One region of the Pedobacter sp. D749 genome, then DNA from elsewhere that is predicted to be linked to it. Evidence: riboswitches for the same ligand, from Rfam matches in the RefSeq annotation. Region 1 holds a riboswitch; the other holds the start of a gene.
The links. A riboswitch is a leader RNA that binds a small molecule or an ion and turns the genes downstream of it on or off. The one in region 1 is predicted to bind thiamine pyrophosphate.

Region 1 (9,744 bases):
AAGGCATTGTCCGTTTTGGCTCAGGGATTATGTTAGCAATAATTATTGTTTCAATCCTGACTTATTTCTTTAGGGAAGATATTAAAATATTAAGCATCTTTAATTATTTCGGTTACGCGAAATAATTAAGGAAGTCCTTCATTTCAAAATTTGAAATCATGCAAAAATATATCATTTACATTTTAATAATTACATTTTTGAGTGCTTGCTCTTACGGCACATACGAAATGAATAAAGGGCAGCTTAACATAGCAACGAAAGCCAGTTACAGCGTAACCTACAAAGTATTGGCAAGCAGCAGTGCCACCGTATCTTTTACCGACGAAAGTGGAAACCAGAAAACTTTAGAAAATATTTCCGGTGAATGGGAAAAAAGTATAGAAATAAAATCCGGGCAAAAGGTTCAGTTTACTGTCGATTCAAAAGATAAACAACTGGCATCCGTTTTGGTAGATCAGGAACCTATTTCTACCATTGACAAAAATAATAAAACCGCACATTATAGCCTCAGTTTTGTATTGCCATAATGGAATTTTTAGTCGGTTACCTGTTTGGCGTTTTACAATAGTTATCAGTTAAAAAAATTAATCCAACGAACCAATCAAACTAAAAACTTCACCTTCATAACCCCCTTCCAATAACTGCACCGCCATTTTGCTCCTTTGTCCGGTTTGGCAATAACAAACTACTTTTTTACCCTTTGGAATACTTTTTAGTGATGATGTTAATTCATATAAGGAAATATTTATTCCACCAATATTATTTTCCTCATGTTCATAATCTTCCCGTACATCGATCAGGAAAATTTCATCAGGAGATTCAGAAAGCCATTGATCAAGAGTCGTTTTATCGATTTCCCCAATTTTACGAACTGTAGCTTCTGTTTTAATTGTTTCGGCTTGTTTTTCTTGCGCGATCTTAAATGTGAGTGCGGTGTTGTTCAATGCATTGATGGTCATTAATTTACCGGCTAAAGTTTCGCCGATGTGGCAAATTAGTTTAATGGCTTCATTAGCCATATACAAACCAATTATTCCGGGTAAAATGCCGATTACGCCTCCTTCTACACAATTGATGTTTTCTGTTGGTGCTGCCGGGTAAAGATCCCGGTAATTTGGCCCACCATGGAGGTTAAATACCGCAACCTGACCTTCGAACTGTAAAATGGAACCGAAAATAAGTGTTTTACCTAAAGCCACACAAGTATCGTTCACCAGATAACGGGTGCTAAAATTATCCGAACAATCGATCACAAGCTCATAATCCTTGCAGATATTTACGGCATTATCGGCCTTAAAACGTTCATGATAAGCGGTAAAGCCAACATGTGGATTAAGCAATTTGAGTTTCGCTGTGGCCACTTCAGCTTTAGATTGACCTATATCCGTATGGTTATACAAAATCTGCCGGTGCAGGTTGCTGAGTTCTACCACATCATCATCTACAATTCCGATTGTTCCGACACCTGCTGCGGCTAAATATTGCAATACCGGACAGCCCAAACCACCGGCACCAATAACCAACACTTTGGCGGCTTTTAAACTTTCTTGCCCTTTTAAGCCTAATTCAGGCAAAATCATCTGCCTGTTGTAGCGGTTTAGTTCTTCTTTTATGAACATGATTTACTGATCAAACTCCTATCCCAATCCTTCCAAACCGGTTCATAACCCTGTTTCCTGATCATGGTCGCAATCTCCTGTGCCGAACGTTCATCAGATATTTCGAACTGCTCTAATGATTGAGGTTCTACTTCGTAACCTCCGGGATTGGTTTTGGAGCCTGCGCTAATGGCTGTGATCCCCAATTTAATTACCTGATTTCTGAATGCCTGCGTTTCTCGTGTGGAGATTGACAATTCTACTTCGCTGTTAAATAATCGGTAAGCACAGATCAGTTGCACCAATTCTCTGTCGTTCATGACCACTTTTGGCTCCAAACCACCGCTAAAAGGCCGCAACCTGGGAAAAGAAATGCTGAATTTACTCTGCCAATATTGTTTTTCAAGATAGGATAAATGCAGGGCCGTAAAAAATGAATCTGTCCGCCAGTCTTCCAGGCCAATTAATACGCCTAATCCCATTTTATGTATGCCTGCCTGCCCCAAACGGTCAGGGGTTTCTAAACGGTATAAAAAGTTAGATTTTTTACCTTTTGGATGGTGTTTGCGGTAATCGTCCTGGTGATAGGTTTCCTGATAAACCAGAACCGTATTCAGCCCGTGCGGGATAAGTGTTTCGTAATCGGCCACATCTAACGGTTGTACTTCCATCGAAATGTGCGAGAAATGCGGACTGATCAGATCCAGTACCTTTTTAAAATAATCGGTATGTACAGTTTGGCTGGCCTCGCCCGTTACCAGTAGTACATGGTCGTAGCCCATCCCTTTAATTACGGCCACTTCCTGCATAATTTCCATTGGGTTAAGGGTGCGCCGGCGCACTTTATTGTCATAACTGAAACCGCAATAGGTACAGATATTATTACACTCGTTGGAGAGGTAAAGCGGGATATACATCTGGACGACCCGGCCAAAGCGGTCTAAAGTTAATCGCTGACTGATCTGTGCCATATCCTCAAGATAAGGCAATGCTGCGGGAGAAATCAGCGCTTTAAAATCCTCCAGATTTCGCTGTGTATTGTTCAAAGCCCGCTCTACATCAGCAGCCGTTTTATCATAAATACTGGCTTTGGTATCATCCCAGTTATAGGATTCGAATACCTCGTTAAAGCTCTTCATCTAAAAATGCGGTTAGTGGACTGCTTGCTGCAGCATAATGTTGCTGAGTGCCTAATTTAGATTCGAATGCCATTCTGCCGGCTTCTACAGCCAGTTTAAAGGCAATAGCCATATTGGTTGGGTTTTTAGCTATGGCAATTGCAGTATTCACCAAAACGGCATCTGCCCCTATTTCCATGGCTCTAGCCGCATCAGAAGGCGCGCCAATACCTGCATCAACAATTACCGGCACCCGGCTCTGGCTAATGATAATCTCTAAAAAATCGATCGTTCTTAGTCCCTTATTACTGCCAATTGGAGAACCAAGGGGCATTACAGCCGCTGTTCCCACATCTTCCAAACGTTTACATAAAACAGGATCGGCATGGATATAAGGCAGCACCACAAAACCGAGTTTAACCAGTTCTTCTGTGGCTTTTAAGGTCTCAATCGGGTCGGGCATGAGGTATTTCGGATCAGGATGGATTTCCAGTTTGATCCAGTTGGTTTCTAAGGCTTCGCGTGCCAGTTGAGCGGCAAAAACGGCCTCTTTTGCGTTACGCACACCAGAAGTATTGGGCAATAAATTAATGTGGGGATATTTAAGGTGATGAAGGATATCGTCGTCTTTACCTTTTAAATCTACACGCTTAAGGGCTACTGTAACGAGTTCAGAAGCCGAAGCAATTAAGGCGCTTTCCATCTCTTTTGCCGAACTAAATTTTCCTGTTCCGGTAAAAAGGCGGGAGCTAAAAGTTTGATCTGCTATGGTTAACATATCTGTAATTTTTAAATCGAATGAATACTGAATTTACTGCTGATTTCTTCAAGAACCGCAGCCGTTTGTGTTTGGTTGGTGAGCGCTGCCGAGATAGCAATTCCGTAAATTCCGGTTTCGAGTATAGCCGGAATATCTGCTGCTTCAATGCCTCCTATGGCTATAATGGGAGTGCTGATCCCCGCATTCTTCACTTTTTCCATTAAGTCCTGGTAACCTGCTAAACCTACAATCGGGCTCAGGTTTTCTTTAGTACGGGTAAACCTGAATGGCCCCAAACCGATATAATCTGCTCCTTCAGCTACCCTTTGCCGGATATGCTCGAAAGTATTCGCCGTGCCTCCGATAATCTGGTGTTTACCAATAATTTTTCTGGCTTCCAGAATAGGCATATCCTGTAAACCTAAGTGTACGCCATAACTGTTTACGGCTTTTGCCAGGTGCGGATAATCGTTTATGATTAATTTGGCACCATAACTTTCGCATAAGGCCTGCGCAGCCTTTGCAAAAGGCAGGATTTCGGCTTCAGCCTGGTTTTTAATTCTGAGCTGGATCCACTTTCCACCAGCCTTGAGCACCTGCTCAATGGCATCGATGTGTGTACCTGATTTAGGGGCTTGCGAGATATATTGTAAGGGCTGAATCATGGTTGTATTGTTAAATTTTGAGCATAAGCAAGGCATTTAACCCGGGCTTTTTTAAAATTAGTTAGGGCTATGGAAGGATCATTCCAGATGCTCCCCAATAGCGCAACACCATCGAAATTCATTGTTTTTACCTGATCGATTTCGGTTAAACCGATACCGCCAAGTGCGATGATTTTCGGGGTGGCTTGTTGTTTTTCCAAACGGAAATCTGGCGGAATTACACCTTGATAACCAGGTTTGGAAAGGCTATTGAACACTGGGCCAAAGAAACTGTATTGGTATTGCTTTATCTGTTCCATATCAGCCAGGTGATGGATAGAAGTGCTGAAGATCTTATTTTCTGGCAATTCCACATTATCCCTTTCCTTCCTGAAATTTTCTCTATGGTGGATCCGCTGGATATTATAATCGTTAGCAAGCGAATGGAAATGATGTAAAGCAATCCTTGGATGGTATTCAGATGAAATTCCTTCAATGATCTTCTGGTATGCTGCCTTATCAACGTTTTCTTTGCGTAGGTGAAAAACCTGTAAACCGGCTTCGAAAAGCTGGTTGATTAGGTTACTTTCTTCTTTAAAAACGGTTGGTTTGGCGATTACGATCAGTTCCATATCGTTAAGAGTAAATTTCGCTTCCTTTTTCAGTAAATTCTTTCGATTTTTCCTCCATTCCTTTGGCCAAAGCCTCGTATGCAGCTACTCCTTGTTTTGCAGCATACTCACGCACATCTTGTGTAATTTTCATCGAACAGAAATTTGGGCCGCACATGGAGCAGAAATGTGCAATTTTGGCACCTTCTGCCGGCAAGGTTTCATCATGGAATTCTTTTGCGGTATCCGGATCGAGCGATAAATTAAACTGGTCTTCCCACCTAAACTCGAATCTCGCTTTACTCAAAGCATTATCACGGTATTGTGCACCGGGGTGACCTTTAGCCAAATCAGCCGCATGGGCTGCAATTTTATAGGTAATTACACCATCTTTTACATCTTTTTTATTTGGTAAGCCTAAATGTTCTTTCGGCGTTACATAACAGAGCATCGCTGTTCCAAACCAGCCAATCATCGCGGCACCAATGGCTGAAGTAATGTGATCATAACCGGGTGCGATATCGATAGTTAAAGGGCCTAAAGTATAAAAGGGTGCTTCACCACAATGGTCAAGCTGCTTTTCCATATTCGCTTTAATCAGGTGCATGGGTACATGTCCTGGCCCTTCGATAATCGTTTGTACATCGTGTTTCCAGGCAATTTTAGTGAGTTCGCCAAGCGTTTCGAGCTCCGAAAACTGTGCAGCATCGTTGGCATCGGCAATACAACCTGGCCTTAAACCATCACCTAAAGAGAAAGCCACATCGTAAGCTTTCATGATCTCACAGATTTCTTCAAAATGGGTATAAAGGAAGTTTTCTTTATGATGTGCCAAACACCATTTCGCCATGATCGATCCGCCACGAGAAACAATTCCGGTAATTCTTTTCGCCGTTAATGGCACATAACGAAGCAGTACCCCGGCATGGATGGTAAAATAATCGACGCCTTGTTCGGCCTGCTCAATCAACGTATCACGGAAGATTTCCCAAGTGAGGTCTTCGGCTTTGCCGTTTACCTTTTCCAGGGCCTGATAAATTGGAACGGTACCGATGGGCACCGGCGAATTGCGGATAATCCATTCGCGGGTTTCATGAATATTTTTCCCTGTAGAAAGGTCCATAATGGTGTCGGCACCCCAACGGCAGGCCCACACGGCTTTTTCTACTTCTTCTTCGATGGTAGAAGTAACCGCGGAATTGCCAATATTGGCATTGATTTTCACCAGGAAATTACGACCAATAATCATCGGTTCCAATTCAGGATGGTTGATATTGCAGGGGATTACTGCCCTGCCCGCGGCTACCTCTGCCCTTACAAATTCGGGTGTGATGTAGCCTTTTGGGGTGTTGGCACCAAAACTATTGCCCTGGTGCTGGTGGTTCATTACCTCGTGCTGATCGCCCAATTGCGCATTTAACAGTTCGATCTGCTGGTTTTCCCTGATGGCAATGTATTCCATTTCGGCTGTAATGATGCCTTTTTTTGCATAATGCATCTGCGATACATTCGCACCCGGCTGGGCTTTATAAGGTTTATTGGTATAGTTAAAGCGTAAAGCATTGAGTTTATCATCCGCGAGGCGTTGTTGCCCGTAAGCAGAAGATAATTGATCAAGCTGTGTTACATCCTGTCTGTCTTTAATCCATTGCTCCCTTAATCTCGGAATTCCTTTCCTTACATCAATAACCGCATTCGGGTCGGTATAAGGGCCACTGGTATCATACACGGTTACGGGTGGATTGGGTTCGGTCAGGCCAAATCCGTTGTGAATTTTGGTTTCCGTTAAGCTGATTTCGCGCATGGCGACCTGGATATTATGAATTTTGCCCGGTACAAATATTTTGCGTGAAGCCGGAAATGGACTGCGGCTGATGACTTCCTGGTTTGGTGTTTTTTCTTTTTTCATATTAGGATGATTGAATAGTTGAGTGAATGAATTATTGAATGATTGAATATTGAATGAGTAGGTTAGACCTTCCATTCTCTCACTCAATCATTCAATAATTCTACATTAGCCTCCCTGAGTGGCTTTAATGAGTATAATCTGATCACCTGGGTTTAGCACATGCTTATCCCAAACAGATTTGGAAATGATGGTTTGGTTAACGGCTATGGCAAGGCCATTTGTTTCGGTTGAAATGACATCAGCAAGCATCTGTTCGATGGAACAGGCCTCGTTAAGCAGATAGTTTTGATTGTTTATAGTTACTTCCATATTTTAAAAAATTGGAAAAACTATAGAGATTGCCCCAAAATGGAGGTCGAAAAGAAAGCAATATTAAGATTGCTTTCACTTTTCCCTTCGGCAGTACTAACTGCATCAGGTTCAAAGGGTATTTCTCAGCACGTAGGCACCCCTAAAGTTTTTTGTAAATATATGCGATTAAATTTCTAATGCAAATTAAAAAATAAATTGGGCTATGGTGTTAGAAAGATGCGCTAGGGTTAATTGTTGTTACGTATTGGTTTTAAGTTGTAGAGGAGGTGTATATATAGATGAAATCTATTTAGTTTTTTTGTAATATAGAGAGTGAATGATAGTTGTTTAAATGGGTTAATAAATGGTAGAGCAGAATCAATTCCATCATCCATCTTACATTTTCCATTTTTTTAACTGCAAAGCGCATAGAGAGATACGCGAAGGGCGTAAAGTTTTTACCATATAAGACATTGAAGAACATTTAAGGATATTGAGCTTATATGATCCTTTTATGTCTTATATGGCTCAAATTAAATAAATTGTCCCTTAGGAATTAAGAACGCATGTGGGATTAAGCGTTGATCAACCCCGACTTAAGAAAAACCTCTATCTTCGTTGTCTTAACTAGAAACCAGCACACCTATGCAAAACCTGTTAGCACTACAAAGTGGCGAACTTAAAGGAGCAGTATCTTTAAAGCTTTCTGAAAACCTGACCGAGTTTCCAATGGAAATATTCGAGTTGGCCGATACTTTGGAAGTGCTGGATTTATCTTTTAATAAGCTAAGTGCCTTGCCTGCCGATTTTGGCAGTTTAAAGAAGTTGAAGATTTTTTTCTGTTCCGAAAACCTTTTCACGATTTTACCAGAAGTACTGGGCGATTGCCCTTCGCTGGATATTGTTGGTTTTAAATCCAACCAGATTGAAATGGTACCACCGAAGTCGATCAACCCGAATTTACACTGGTTAATTTTAACCAATAACAATATTGCTGAATTGCCTAAGGAAATTGGCCTTTGCAAAAGGATGCAAAAACTGATGCTTTCGGGAAACCGTTTGGCGCAATTGCCCGATGAATTGAGCAATTGCCAGAATTTAGCATTATTGCGGATTGCGGCGAATAAATTGCAGGAATTGCCGCAATGGATTACGCAACTGCCAAAACTTTCGTGGGTTGCATTTTCAGGCAATAACTTTAGTAAAACGCCGGCTGTAGAAACACTTTCATTAATCCATTGGCACGATTTGGAAATCAGCCATTTGTTAGGTGAGGGTGCATCGGGTGTCATTTCGAAAGCCAACAGAACAATTGGAGAAGAAACTACTGAAGTAGCCGTTAAAATATTTAAGGGAAATGTTACCAGCGATGGCCTGCCCGAAGATGAAATGACGGCCTATATTGCTGCAGGCTACCATCCGGGTTTGGTTAACCTGATCGGACGGATTACGCACCATCCGGATGATAAAAAAGGCTTGGTAATGGATCTGATTCCGAATCATTTTTACAATCTTGGCAATCCGCCAAGTTTAGAAAGCTGTACAAAGGATGTTTTTCCTACTGACAGAAAACTTTCTGAAAAACAGATCATCGGTATTGCTAAAACCATTGCTTCATTGGCTGCTCAATTACATAAAGCGGGCATTATGCATGGCGATTTATATGCGCACAATACTTTAATTGATGATGAAGGCAGTACTTTATTCGGCGATTTTGGTGCAGCCAGTTTTTACGATAAAACTTCTACTGAAACGGCTAAGGTACTGGAACGGATAGAAGTAAGCGCTTATGGTTATCTGCTTGATGATTTACTTTCTTTAAAAAACGAAGAAGTAAGTGAGGAAGTTTATAAAATGATCAGTGAACTTAAAGATGCCTGTTTGGCTACAGTGCCTTTAGAGCGACCAGGTTTTCAGGATTTGGTTGATCAGTTGGCTCAGATTTAATCAAAATTACTAGAAAGGTCGTGATTCTCGCGCAGGAGGGAATCTTCGCGTCATCTCGACTGGAGCGCAGCGAAATGGAGAGATCTAAGTCAAAAAATACGCTTTAGATAGATTTAGTTCGCTGAGCCTTCGGGTTCTTAACTGCGTTGCAATCGCTCAAAATGACGGTACGGGTGAGTCTCATTAATTCTGTTGTTTTTTTGCCCAATCCAACCTGCGCTGATCTGGCGTAGGCGTAACTTTAAAATTTTCGAATGTAGCGTTAAAACCTTTCCCATCAGGGCATGCAGCCACAAGGCCAACCATTACCGGGGCATTATCTTTAAAATAACAGGTACGCAGCATGGTATATTTTTTATCATCAAATGAATAGAAAATTTCTACTGCATCTAGTTTTCTAATCGCTTTCATCCAGATTGATGCAGGTGCTTTCTCCAATTCTACCACGCTCCAGTCGCTCGTTTTATGCGTTACAACGGCGCTTACATTTTGTTTCCCATTAACAAATTCAACTCCTGCTTTAATCCATTCTTCTTCATTAATGCGAAGCATCAATCCCATTTGATCAAACGTGGTTACATAATTTCCGGTAATTTTCACTTTTACCTCGAATTCGCCACCATAAGTAGCATAATAAAAAGGGGCATCATCAACCGTAAAACCATAATGCGAAATGCGCCAATAATCGGTTTTTGCAGGAACGAACAAGCTAAAGGTATTTTTATCTTTAATTTCCCATTTTTCGGGTTCGTTAAACCAGTTCATTTTTGCTAAACTCTGGGCATGTGCCTTTAGGCAAATTAAAGATGATGATACGGCGATTAAGGCTAATAATTTAAGTTTCATTTGTGTGTTGTGTGCTGCAA
Region 2 (9,744 bases), 1.3 Mb from region 1:
GTAAACTGGGATTTCATTTCTTCGTCTATTAAAAAATTTAAAACGCCACAGCCAAAAGTTTTAAATCTTTTCGCCTACACCGGTGCTGCATCACTAATTGCCAACGCAGCAGGTGCAGAAACTACCCACGTTGATTCGATTAAACAGGTTGTTACCTGGGCAAATGAAAACCAGGAGCTTTCAGGATTGAAAAATACCCGTTGGATGGTTGAGGATGCACTAAAATTTGTAAAGAAAGAATTAAAAAGGGGCAAAAAATACAATGGCATTATTCTAGACCCACCAGCTTATGGCCACGGTCCTAATGGCGAAAAGTGGAAACTCGAAGACCATATCCAGGAAATGATGCAGGATGTAGTACAATTATTAGATGAAAAAGAACATTTCTTAATTTTAAATACCTACTCCCTCGGTTTTTCTTCAGTAATTGTTGAAAATTTAATCCGTACTTCTTTTCCTGCGGTTAACAATCTTGAGACGGGAGAACTGTTTCTACAGGCTACATCAGGCATTAAATTGCCATTAGGCGTTTTCGGTAAATTCTGTAATGTGTAAATGTTAATTACTTTATTTTAAACTATCAGATTTCCGTCCTACTTTCATCGGTCCGGAAAAAGACTAAATTTTAATTATCTAATATATTCTATGAAATTCCCTCAATTAGCAGGCACCATAATACTTGGTTTTGCCGCAATCAGCTTATTCGCCAACTGTAATTCAGACGGTAAGAGCAGTGGCGGCATTGGTAAAATCTTCTCATCTGATACCACTAAAAAGAAAACGGACTCAACTGTAAACGTAATGAAACCGGTTGATCCAAAACTTTACGATTCGTTAGTAAAAAAACTGGCAAATGGAGATACTACCGGAAGATGGCCGGTAAAAAAACAACCATATCCTTTAGCTGGGGCTATTTTACCGTTTAAACGCATTGTTGTTTATTATGGAAACCTGCATTCGAAAAAAATGGGAGCTCTTGGCGAATATGCACCTAAAGAAATGTGGCGACGCCTAAATGCTGAGGTTAAACATTGGGAAAAGGCTGATCCTACTACCCCTGTACAACCAGGATTACACTATATTGCTGCAGTAGCAAGTGGAACACCTGGCAAAGATGGAAAATACATCAACAGGATGGGCAATAAACAGATCGATTCTGTTTTAAAAATTGCCAAAATGCAACCCAACACAATTGTATTTTTAGATCTTCAGGTGGCTTTAAGTACCATAAAAGCAGAATTACCGCACATCGAAAAATATCTTGAACTGCCTTATGTACATTTAGGTATCGACCCGGAATTTTCAATGAAGGATGGTTCATTACCTGGTAGAAAAATTGGCACTTATGATGCTGCCGATGTAAATTATGTAACGCAGTACCTGGCCGATATTGTTAAAAAACACAATTTGCCTCCAAAAGTATTTGTATTGCACCGCTTTACAAAGAAAATGGTAACCAATTCAGCTAACATTAAACTACGTCCTGAAGTACAGGTTGTAATGCATATGGACGGATGGGGCGAACCCGATTTAAAAATAGGCACCTACCGCCACTTTATACAAGGCGAGCCTGTACAGTTTACTGGATTTAAGCTGTTTTATAAAAATGACCTGAAGAAAGAACCTAAACGGTTAATGACTCCGGAAGAGCTGTTAAAGCTTAAACCAAAACCGATATATATCCAATATCAATAAAAACTGAAGCCTGTAATTACGATTACAGGCTTTTTTATTTGCTCCCCAATTGGAAAAAGCATATCTAGTCGTAGCATCACGCTACGACTTTCAAAAAATTAGAAAATAATAAATTTCTTTGCGAGATGCTAAAACCAGCGTTTATTGGAATCTTTTCTATCTAGTTGTAGCGTCGCGACTTTCAAAAATTAGGGGAATATTAAATGTCTTTGCGTATATTTAAGAGAAGATTATTAGGTTTCATACAAAACATGTCCTCCTTAAAACACCCAGGAATAATTTAATCTTTAACTATACTGTAATATCAAAAAAATGTCTTTTTTTTGATTGATCTAAAAATTGGAACAGATTTTATATAATGTAGAATATGCAAATAGCAACATTTGGCGGAGGCTGTTTTTGGTGCACCGAAGCCGTTTTTCAGACATTGAATGGGGTAAGCCAGGTTACATCAGGCTACATGGGAGGAGATTTAAAGCATCCTACTTATATGGAAATTTGTAATGGCAATACCGGACACGCAGAAGTAATTCAAATTACGTTTGACGAGAACGTAATTTCGTTTAGTGAGTTGTTATTGGTATTCTTTAAAACCCACAATCCAACAACCCAAAATAGACAGGGTAATGATGTGGGTACGCAATACAGATCGGTAGTGTTTTACAAAAATGAAGATCAGAGAAAACTGACGGAGAAAATGATCGAAGATTTAACCAAACAGCAAATTTTCGACAAGCCCATTACAACAGAAGTTTGTCCTGTAGCCGAATTTTATGAGGCTGAAGACTACCATCAGAACTATTTTAGCAACAACCAGGGAAAACCTTATTGCGCATTTGTAATACAACCAAAACTGAATAAGTTTGCTACTGATTTTAGAGATAAAATTAAAACAGAGCTTTTGGAATAATTAAATTTCAAAAGTAAGTAAAGCATGCTGGCTTGCCGTATGAATATCTCTCCAAACCCTGTTAATTTCTGATTCCTTCTTTGCAGCCTCTAGGCCACAGTATGGAAATAAAGTAGCTGCCGATTTCCAACAGGCATGGGCCAATTTACGGCTTATTGAACTTACCTCGCTTAATTTGTCATCAGCAATTTCTCCATTACTCATTAACTGATTCCAGGACGCATCAAAAGTATGATAGAATTTTGCACGAAGGCTTAACACTTCTTCTTTGCAGCGGTTAAGTTCATGATTAAAAAACAAAATTTGTGCTTCGCTATATCTACCTAACCCGGAACGGGAGTAAAATGATTGCTCTACCAGCTTAATAAAATGATTGGTCATTCCTAAACTATTTACCGTTAACGTGGTTTCTGCGAGTTGCAAAAAGGGATAGTCAAAGCCAGAATCGGCCACTTCAATTTGCTGGTTAATTTTAAAGGCACGATTTTCTTCAACCTTTAAATCGCAAACTTCAAAAGCATGGCTCCCTGTGGCTATTAAACCAAAGTAAGACCAACCAGGTAAAATATTTACTTCCTCTTTTTTAAGGATGAATGACTTAATTTCCGGTTCTCCGTTTTCATCCAAAATGTCATCCCCATTTTCGTTTTTAATTGTACAGTTAGCAGTAAATATAGTAGCATGTAATGCACCACTGGCATAACTCCATTTTCCATTGAGCAGATAACCAGTTTGCGTTTTAATGGCCACACCACCAACAGCACCACTTCCGGCAAAACAAACTTCGGGATTAGCAAAAATCTCTGCAGCCAATTCGGGATTTAAAAACCCTGCAAACCAGCCTGCACCGGCACAAAGTGTAATGGTCCAGCCTAAACTTCCGTCGGCTTCTGCTAATTCTTCTTCCAGTCTTAAAATTTCAGGGAGTTTTTTGTTTGATCCTCCATAAATTTCAGGCACAAAAAGTTTAAACCAATTTTCCTGATAAGCCAGTTCTAAAATTTCGGGATGAAGTTTACCCATTTTTTCAGAAAGTGCGGCATAAGCTTTTACTTTTTCCTGCCAGGTAGTTGCTAATGTTTCACTCATGTTTTTTTTGTGTAGAATCTAATTAAGCCAACTTGAGCTTGTTTTTTTAATGATTTTGTTCCAGTCAAAAAATCCAAATATAGCTACGACGAACAAAAACGTAGTTAAACAGGCCATAAGCGGAAGCTTTTTATGAAATAGCAACGGAATGGCCACAATATTCGAAATATTCAGGAATATCCAGTTTTCTATTTTGCGTTTGGCCAACAGCCACATGCCTGCCCAGGCAGTAGCAGAAACAAAGGCATCTGCGATTGGAACATCTGATTTGGTAAAGAAAATATCTATTTTAGCAATTACAAAATGTTCAGGCAAATTGATTAGAGCGGTGTAGAAAATTCCGAATCCTATTACAGAAATTAAAACAGCTATAAGTAATTCTTTTCTTGTTGACCATAGAACCTCCATATGGTGATGATTTTCCTGATTTTTCCAAATTAGCCAACCATACACGCTCATTACCAAATAATAAACATTAAGTACAATTTCTGCATATAAATTCGCTTTGTATAATAAGCTCATCACCAATAATATAGAAATGATCCCGGTTGGATAAAGCCAGATATTATTTTTCCTCGCCAATAAAACTTCAGATACGCCAAAACCAACAGCCAGCCATTCGATTAATGAGGTGTGTAAAATCTGCTCCTGAAAAAGCTTAAACCAATCTTGAAAATTCATTTACAATAATTTGCTTTGCAGCCGGTAAAAAACAATTAGCTACTGTTTTCAGGGCGAAACAGTTTTGTAAATTTAACCTCTTCCTACGGCGGCATTACCCGCATCAGGTTCATTAGAAGGTGTAAGGTTTGAGGTATAGGGCGTAAGGTTAAACCCTATACCTTAAACCTCTTGGCTTAAACCTCTAAATGGGTATAATCTCAGCAAATTGATGGCAACAGAAATTGCAACATCAAAAAGCACCCCTTTGAGCATGGCAAATATAGCTTTAAAAATGAAATGTTTTGGTTGAAATACGAAGAGTTGTCAACTTTCTTGCCACCAGGCCTTTAAAGTTGACAACTCTCAAGTCTATTTAAAACAAGCCCAACTGTCCCTTATCGTCAATATCAATATCATCCGGATTGGTAATTTCGAAATCTATCTTTTTAGCAGGTTTTTCTTCAACCTCAGGTTTCTCTTCGGTTTTAACCTCTTCCTTTTTAACAGGTTCGGCTGCTGGCTTTGTTTTTTCTACTACTGGCTTTTCTACTGCAACAGGTTTTTCTTTTACCTCTGGCTTATGCGCTTTAACTACAGGTGTTTCTGCACGTTCAAATTTAGGTTTTGGCTGCGTTGCAACAGCTTCATCCGTAATTGTAGCATCATTGGCTTCAGTATCAGTTGCCGCTTCTTCATTACTAACCGCCTCATTAGCCGTTATGCCATCATCCTCATTTTCCTCAACACTGGTTTCTTCAGTTTCTTCAACAACCACTTCAGGTTCTTCTAATACCACTTTCTGTACATCATGTGGAGATAACCGATTACCATTTGCTTTTAATCCTTTAACATCAATCAATTCAGCTAAGGTTAAATCCAACGTTTCCGGAATCTGGGTTTTGCCCTTTAAAACATCAACAATAATTTTCGCTGCCGGATTTGAAGTAAGGTACAGCAACTTCGATTTCTGCTCCTCGCTTATAAAAATGGTTTTCCTTCCGTTAGCTTGCAGTTCGAATGCAAAACGTTTGATATAATAGTTCTGCGCTTTGCCTTCAAAATGAACAGCGGCAAAAATCTGTTCAGGATCGAACTTCTGAATCAGGATTAATCCGTCATCAAAGTGATTGCTCAGTTCGAAAGAACTTAACTCGTAGTAACCATCTTTATGTACCTGCAAAATACGGTCATCGCCATCAAATTCACCCAGGTATTTTCCACGGCCATCAACATTTAAGCGTTTTAATAAATCATCGTACCAGATTTTAAGACCCGATAAGGTAGAAACGCCTTTACTCTTCAGAATGATTTTTTTAACCGGGTATTTTGAAATAATATTTCCCTGCGATCCACGTCCTTTAATGGCCACTTCTGCAAAATCCTGATCGAACTGAAGTTTACGCAATTTAGAATGCGGTTTCAAGGCAACATTCACAATTTCCGCCTCACCATTCGGGTTGGCAGTAAAATATAAAACCTTTGAGCCTTTCGATCCTTTGGTTAAATCGTATTCCTTATCGCGTGTTACCCCAACTACGGCAAACCTTTTAATATACGACGTACCGCTGGCACCATCCTTATAAACCATATTGTAAATGGTACGCTCGTCGTTTTTCTTAAACACCTGGGCATGAATAATGCCTTTACCTACAAAGGTCTTATCAGCCACCTTAGTGATGATACATTTACCATCTTCGCGGAAAACAATTACCTCGTCTATATCCGAACAATCAGCCACAAATTCATCCTTACGCAAACCAGAACCGATAAATCCGTCCTCACGGTTCATGTACAGTTTCACGTTCGCTAATGCAACTTTCGATGCTTCTACCCGATCGAATAAACGGATTTCGGTTTTACGCTCCCTTCCTTTTCCATATTTACTCAATAATTTCTGGTACCAGGCAATTGCATAATCGGTAAGATGTTTTAAATGGTTTTTAACGACTTTAATCTCATCTTCCAGGTTTTTCATCTGCTCATCGGCCTTTTTCACATCAAAACGGGTGATGCTACTCATTGGCTTATCAATCAGTTTCTTAAAATCCTCAGGTAATATTTCGCGGTAAAGCGATGGTTTAAACGGATCGAATAAAATATGTAATACCTCAACTACGGTATCAAAATTGGATGAGTTTTCATATTCAGGATTTTTGTACATCCCCTCCTGAATAAATATTTTAAGTAACGAACTAAAGAAAATTTTCTCCTGCAACTCGTGCAAGCGAATCTCCAGCTCTCTCTTTAATAAATATTTAGTGTGTTTAGTATTTTCAATCAGGATATCGTTCACACTCAAAAAGAGCGGCTTATCACCCTGGATAATACATGTATTTGGCGAAATCGACACCTCACAGGCCGTAAAGGCATACAATGCATCAATGGTTACATCAGGCGAAATACCCGGTGCCAGGTGCACTACAATTTCTACATTGGCCGCCGTGTTATCCTCAATCTTTTTAATCTTGATTTTGCCTTTATCATTGGCAGATAAAATACTATCGATAACAGAACCCGTTGTGGTGCTGAACGGAACTTCGGTAATCACCAAAGTCTTTTTATCCTTCTCCGTTATTTTCGCACGAACGCGGATTTTACCTCCACGCTGCCCTTCATTATAATTCGAGAAATCGGCCATTCCGCCCGTAAAAAAATCGGGCAATATATTAGGGCGCACCCCTTTAAGCGCTTCTATCGAGGCATCCAGTAATTCGATAAAATTGTGCGGCATTACCTTGGTAGCCAAACCCACGGCAATACCCTCAGCCCCTTGTGCCAATAACAAAGGGAATTTTACCGGTAAAGTGATCGGTTCGTTGTTACGCCCATCATAACTTAACTGCCATTCGGTAGTATCTGGGTTAAACACCACATCGTTGGCAAATTTTGATAAACGTGCCTCAATATAACGGGGTGCAGCAGCACTATCGCCAGTAACCGGATCGCCCCAGTTACCCTGCATATCAATTAATAAATCCTTTTGACCAATCTGTACCATTGCATCGCCAATAGATGCATCACCATGCGGGTGATATTTCATGGTATTACCGATTACGTTGGCTGCTTTGTTGAAACGCCCGTCATCCATCTCTTTCAAAGAGTGCATAATGCGTCGTTGAACGGGCTTTAAACCATCGTTAATGTGTGGAACTGCCCTGTCGAGAATTACATAAGACGCATAATCGAGAAACCAGTTTTCGTATAAACCGTTGATTGGGGTTATGGTATGTTTGTGCTCTTCGTTTACGTTTTGATCTAATTCTTCACTCATTTATTTACAAAAATTGGCAGCCGTAAATATAATAAAAATGATTACACAGAGTGAAGAGAGGTTATTCACATTTTGAGATCTAAAAAGTCGTCATCTCGACTGAAACGAAGTGGAACGGAGAGATCTATCCAGATAGATTTCTCAACTGCGTTGTACTCCACTCGAAATGACGATCGCTGGGTACCCATCTCTAGAAAATAATATTATCCTATCGGCTGGTGTCTCACCTCCAGAAATCTAAATTTGTTTATGTTGATTTGGAAAGCAGGTTCCGTAAGTTTTGTTAAGCGTTACTCTGGCTTTCCGGTACGATCTTTTTTGTCCTCATGCCCCACTGCTCATGGCCGCAAAAAAGGATCTCCTCTTCAATCCGGTTTAGAAAGATAGTTTTGTGCTGCTATTTAGGGCTGCAGGATGCATAAGATAAAACCAAGCGCTTAGGAACGAGCAACAAAAAATCTGTTCATTTGAGCTTATATTAACTTAAATGCCTTACATGGTAAAAAGAGGCAAGAAAAAGATCCTTCACTGCGTTCAGGATGACAAATCATTTGGTTATTCCACCCCCAACAACACGCCCGAAACATTCCATGCACTTGAGCTGCCGCCTTCTGGTTTACCCATCGGGATGGTTACTTTTATGGTATGTGGTCCGGCCTTTAAATCTCCTAAACTAATCCACTCCGGATTGGTAACTGTGCCTGGGCACCAGTTAGAACGGCTTAAATCCGACGAGGAAAGACCAGTTTCAAAATTTCCGGATGCAGGATTCGATAAGCGGTAAGAACCGCAATCCTGCCGCCATGGTGTAAAAGCGAAGGTTTCTTTCTCATCCAGCCAGATGGTATTTTTCCGTGGCACAAACTCATCGCCATTACCCCAGCCACCATGGCCTGTTGTAATGTAACGCAGTTTAGCATTTTTTAGGTCTTTGGTTAAGGTAAAAGAAACTTCCAATCCTTTATCGCTGCTAAACATGGTTGCATATTCTTGTCCGGCCATTTCCATTACATTAGTCGAGTTAAATAAAGGCAAAATCACTTCTTTGGCTTCTTTTGCACTTCCACCATTATGCAGTGTTATATTTAAAGAAACTTTATGTCCACCTTTATCATAGTTACCAATAAAAACAGCTATCCAAACTTCTTTTCCATTTACCAGCGGAAACAATTCTGAAACATCCTGTCTGTAATAAACTTTATCCGCCCAATTTTTATCCTTCAATTTTAAAGTATTGTATTTACCAACACCAAAAGGAGTAAAAAAGCGCATTAATTCTATAACCGGATTATAATTTGCTGTGGCAACAACGCCCTGGTATTTCTTCCCGTTGCCATTATCATAAACAGGCAGGTCTTTAACAGAATTTTTAAGTGCATCCATTAAACTGATCTGTTTATCAGTCGGGATAATAAATACCGATCCTGTTCTATCGTAAGCATCGCCGTTAGATTGCTCGGTTAAATCGACAAAAACATTAGGATTGGACTGGTATTCGGGAAATTTAACTTTCCTGGCAATCACAGTTCCTCCTGCAAATCGGAATACAGAATCGTTCGATTGTGGTTTATCTATAAAATTAATCGTTTCATTATTAAAAACACTTAGCGTGGTAAACCGGCTTTTCCAAAGCAAATCTTTATACGTTAATCCATCTGTTAGCTTAGCGCTTATTTTTTGGAGATCGACCGGTTTCGAATTTTTAACTTCCCCGATTTTTACAGCAGTTATAAAGCTATTGCCATTGCGCACCTGCTCTAAAACCAAACCAAGGTTCTGGCCTAAATTGGTTGGCGCAGCTTTTATTCCGGCATCAGTTGTATACCATAAGTCTATCCGATTAGAGTTAACAACTGTAGTTGCCTTTTTGCAGGTATAACCCAAAATCACTTTGGTTTCGTTACCCAACTCAAAAGCCTGCTTACCAATTGCAAGGCTATCAGCAGTCGCAATTTGTTTATCTGTATCTAAATCGGCAACCTGAAACAAAATTTGCGCAGGTTTAGTAACAATACTCTGTTCGTAAGGATACTTTGCCTTATGATCGAGAATACCAGCATTACTAATTAAATTCTGGCTTGCTGAAGCCAATACCACAGTTGGATTACGGTCTTCT

Region 2: another riboswitch for thiamine pyrophosphate. It lies ahead of pnuC (nicotinamide riboside transporter PnuC); the one in region 1 lies ahead of thiS (sulfur carrier protein ThiS).

What each region holds. Positions count from the first base shown of each region.
Region 1 covers NZ_CP079218.1:5,182,301-5,192,044, forward strand. Annotated here, with positions in the region: gene KYH19_RS21255 (hypothetical protein) at 1-125, shown strand, start outside; gene KYH19_RS21260 (hypothetical protein) at 159-527, shown strand; gene moeB (HesA/MoeB/ThiF family protein) at 585-1,619, opposite strand; gene thiH (2-iminoacetate synthase ThiH) at 1,610-2,737, opposite strand; gene KYH19_RS21275 (thiazole synthase) at 2,724-3,494, opposite strand; gene KYH19_RS21280 (thiamine phosphate synthase) at 3,506-4,141, opposite strand; gene KYH19_RS21285 (thiamine phosphate synthase) at 4,138-4,752, opposite strand; gene thiC (phosphomethylpyrimidine synthase ThiC) at 4,757-6,715, opposite strand; gene thiS (sulfur carrier protein ThiS) at 6,746-6,949, opposite strand; TPP riboswitch at 7,015-7,103, opposite strand; gene KYH19_RS21300 (leucine-rich repeat-containing protein kinase family protein) at 7,577-8,878, shown strand; gene KYH19_RS21305 (DUF1349 domain-containing protein) at 9,062-9,724, opposite strand.
Region 2 covers NZ_CP079218.1:3,839,388-3,849,131, forward strand. Annotated here, with positions in the region: gene KYH19_RS15450 (class I SAM-dependent methyltransferase) at 1-555, shown strand, start outside; gene KYH19_RS15455 (hypothetical protein) at 646-1,695, shown strand; gene msrA (peptide-methionine (S)-S-oxide reductase MsrA) at 2,063-2,605, shown strand; gene KYH19_RS15465 (acyl-CoA dehydrogenase family protein) at 2,606-3,694, opposite strand; gene pnuC (nicotinamide riboside transporter PnuC) at 3,713-4,375, opposite strand; TPP riboswitch at 4,438-4,509, opposite strand; gene KYH19_RS15475 (DNA gyrase/topoisomerase IV subunit A) at 4,731-7,628, opposite strand; gene KYH19_RS15480 (PNGase F N-terminal domain-containing protein) at 8,184-9,744, opposite strand, start outside.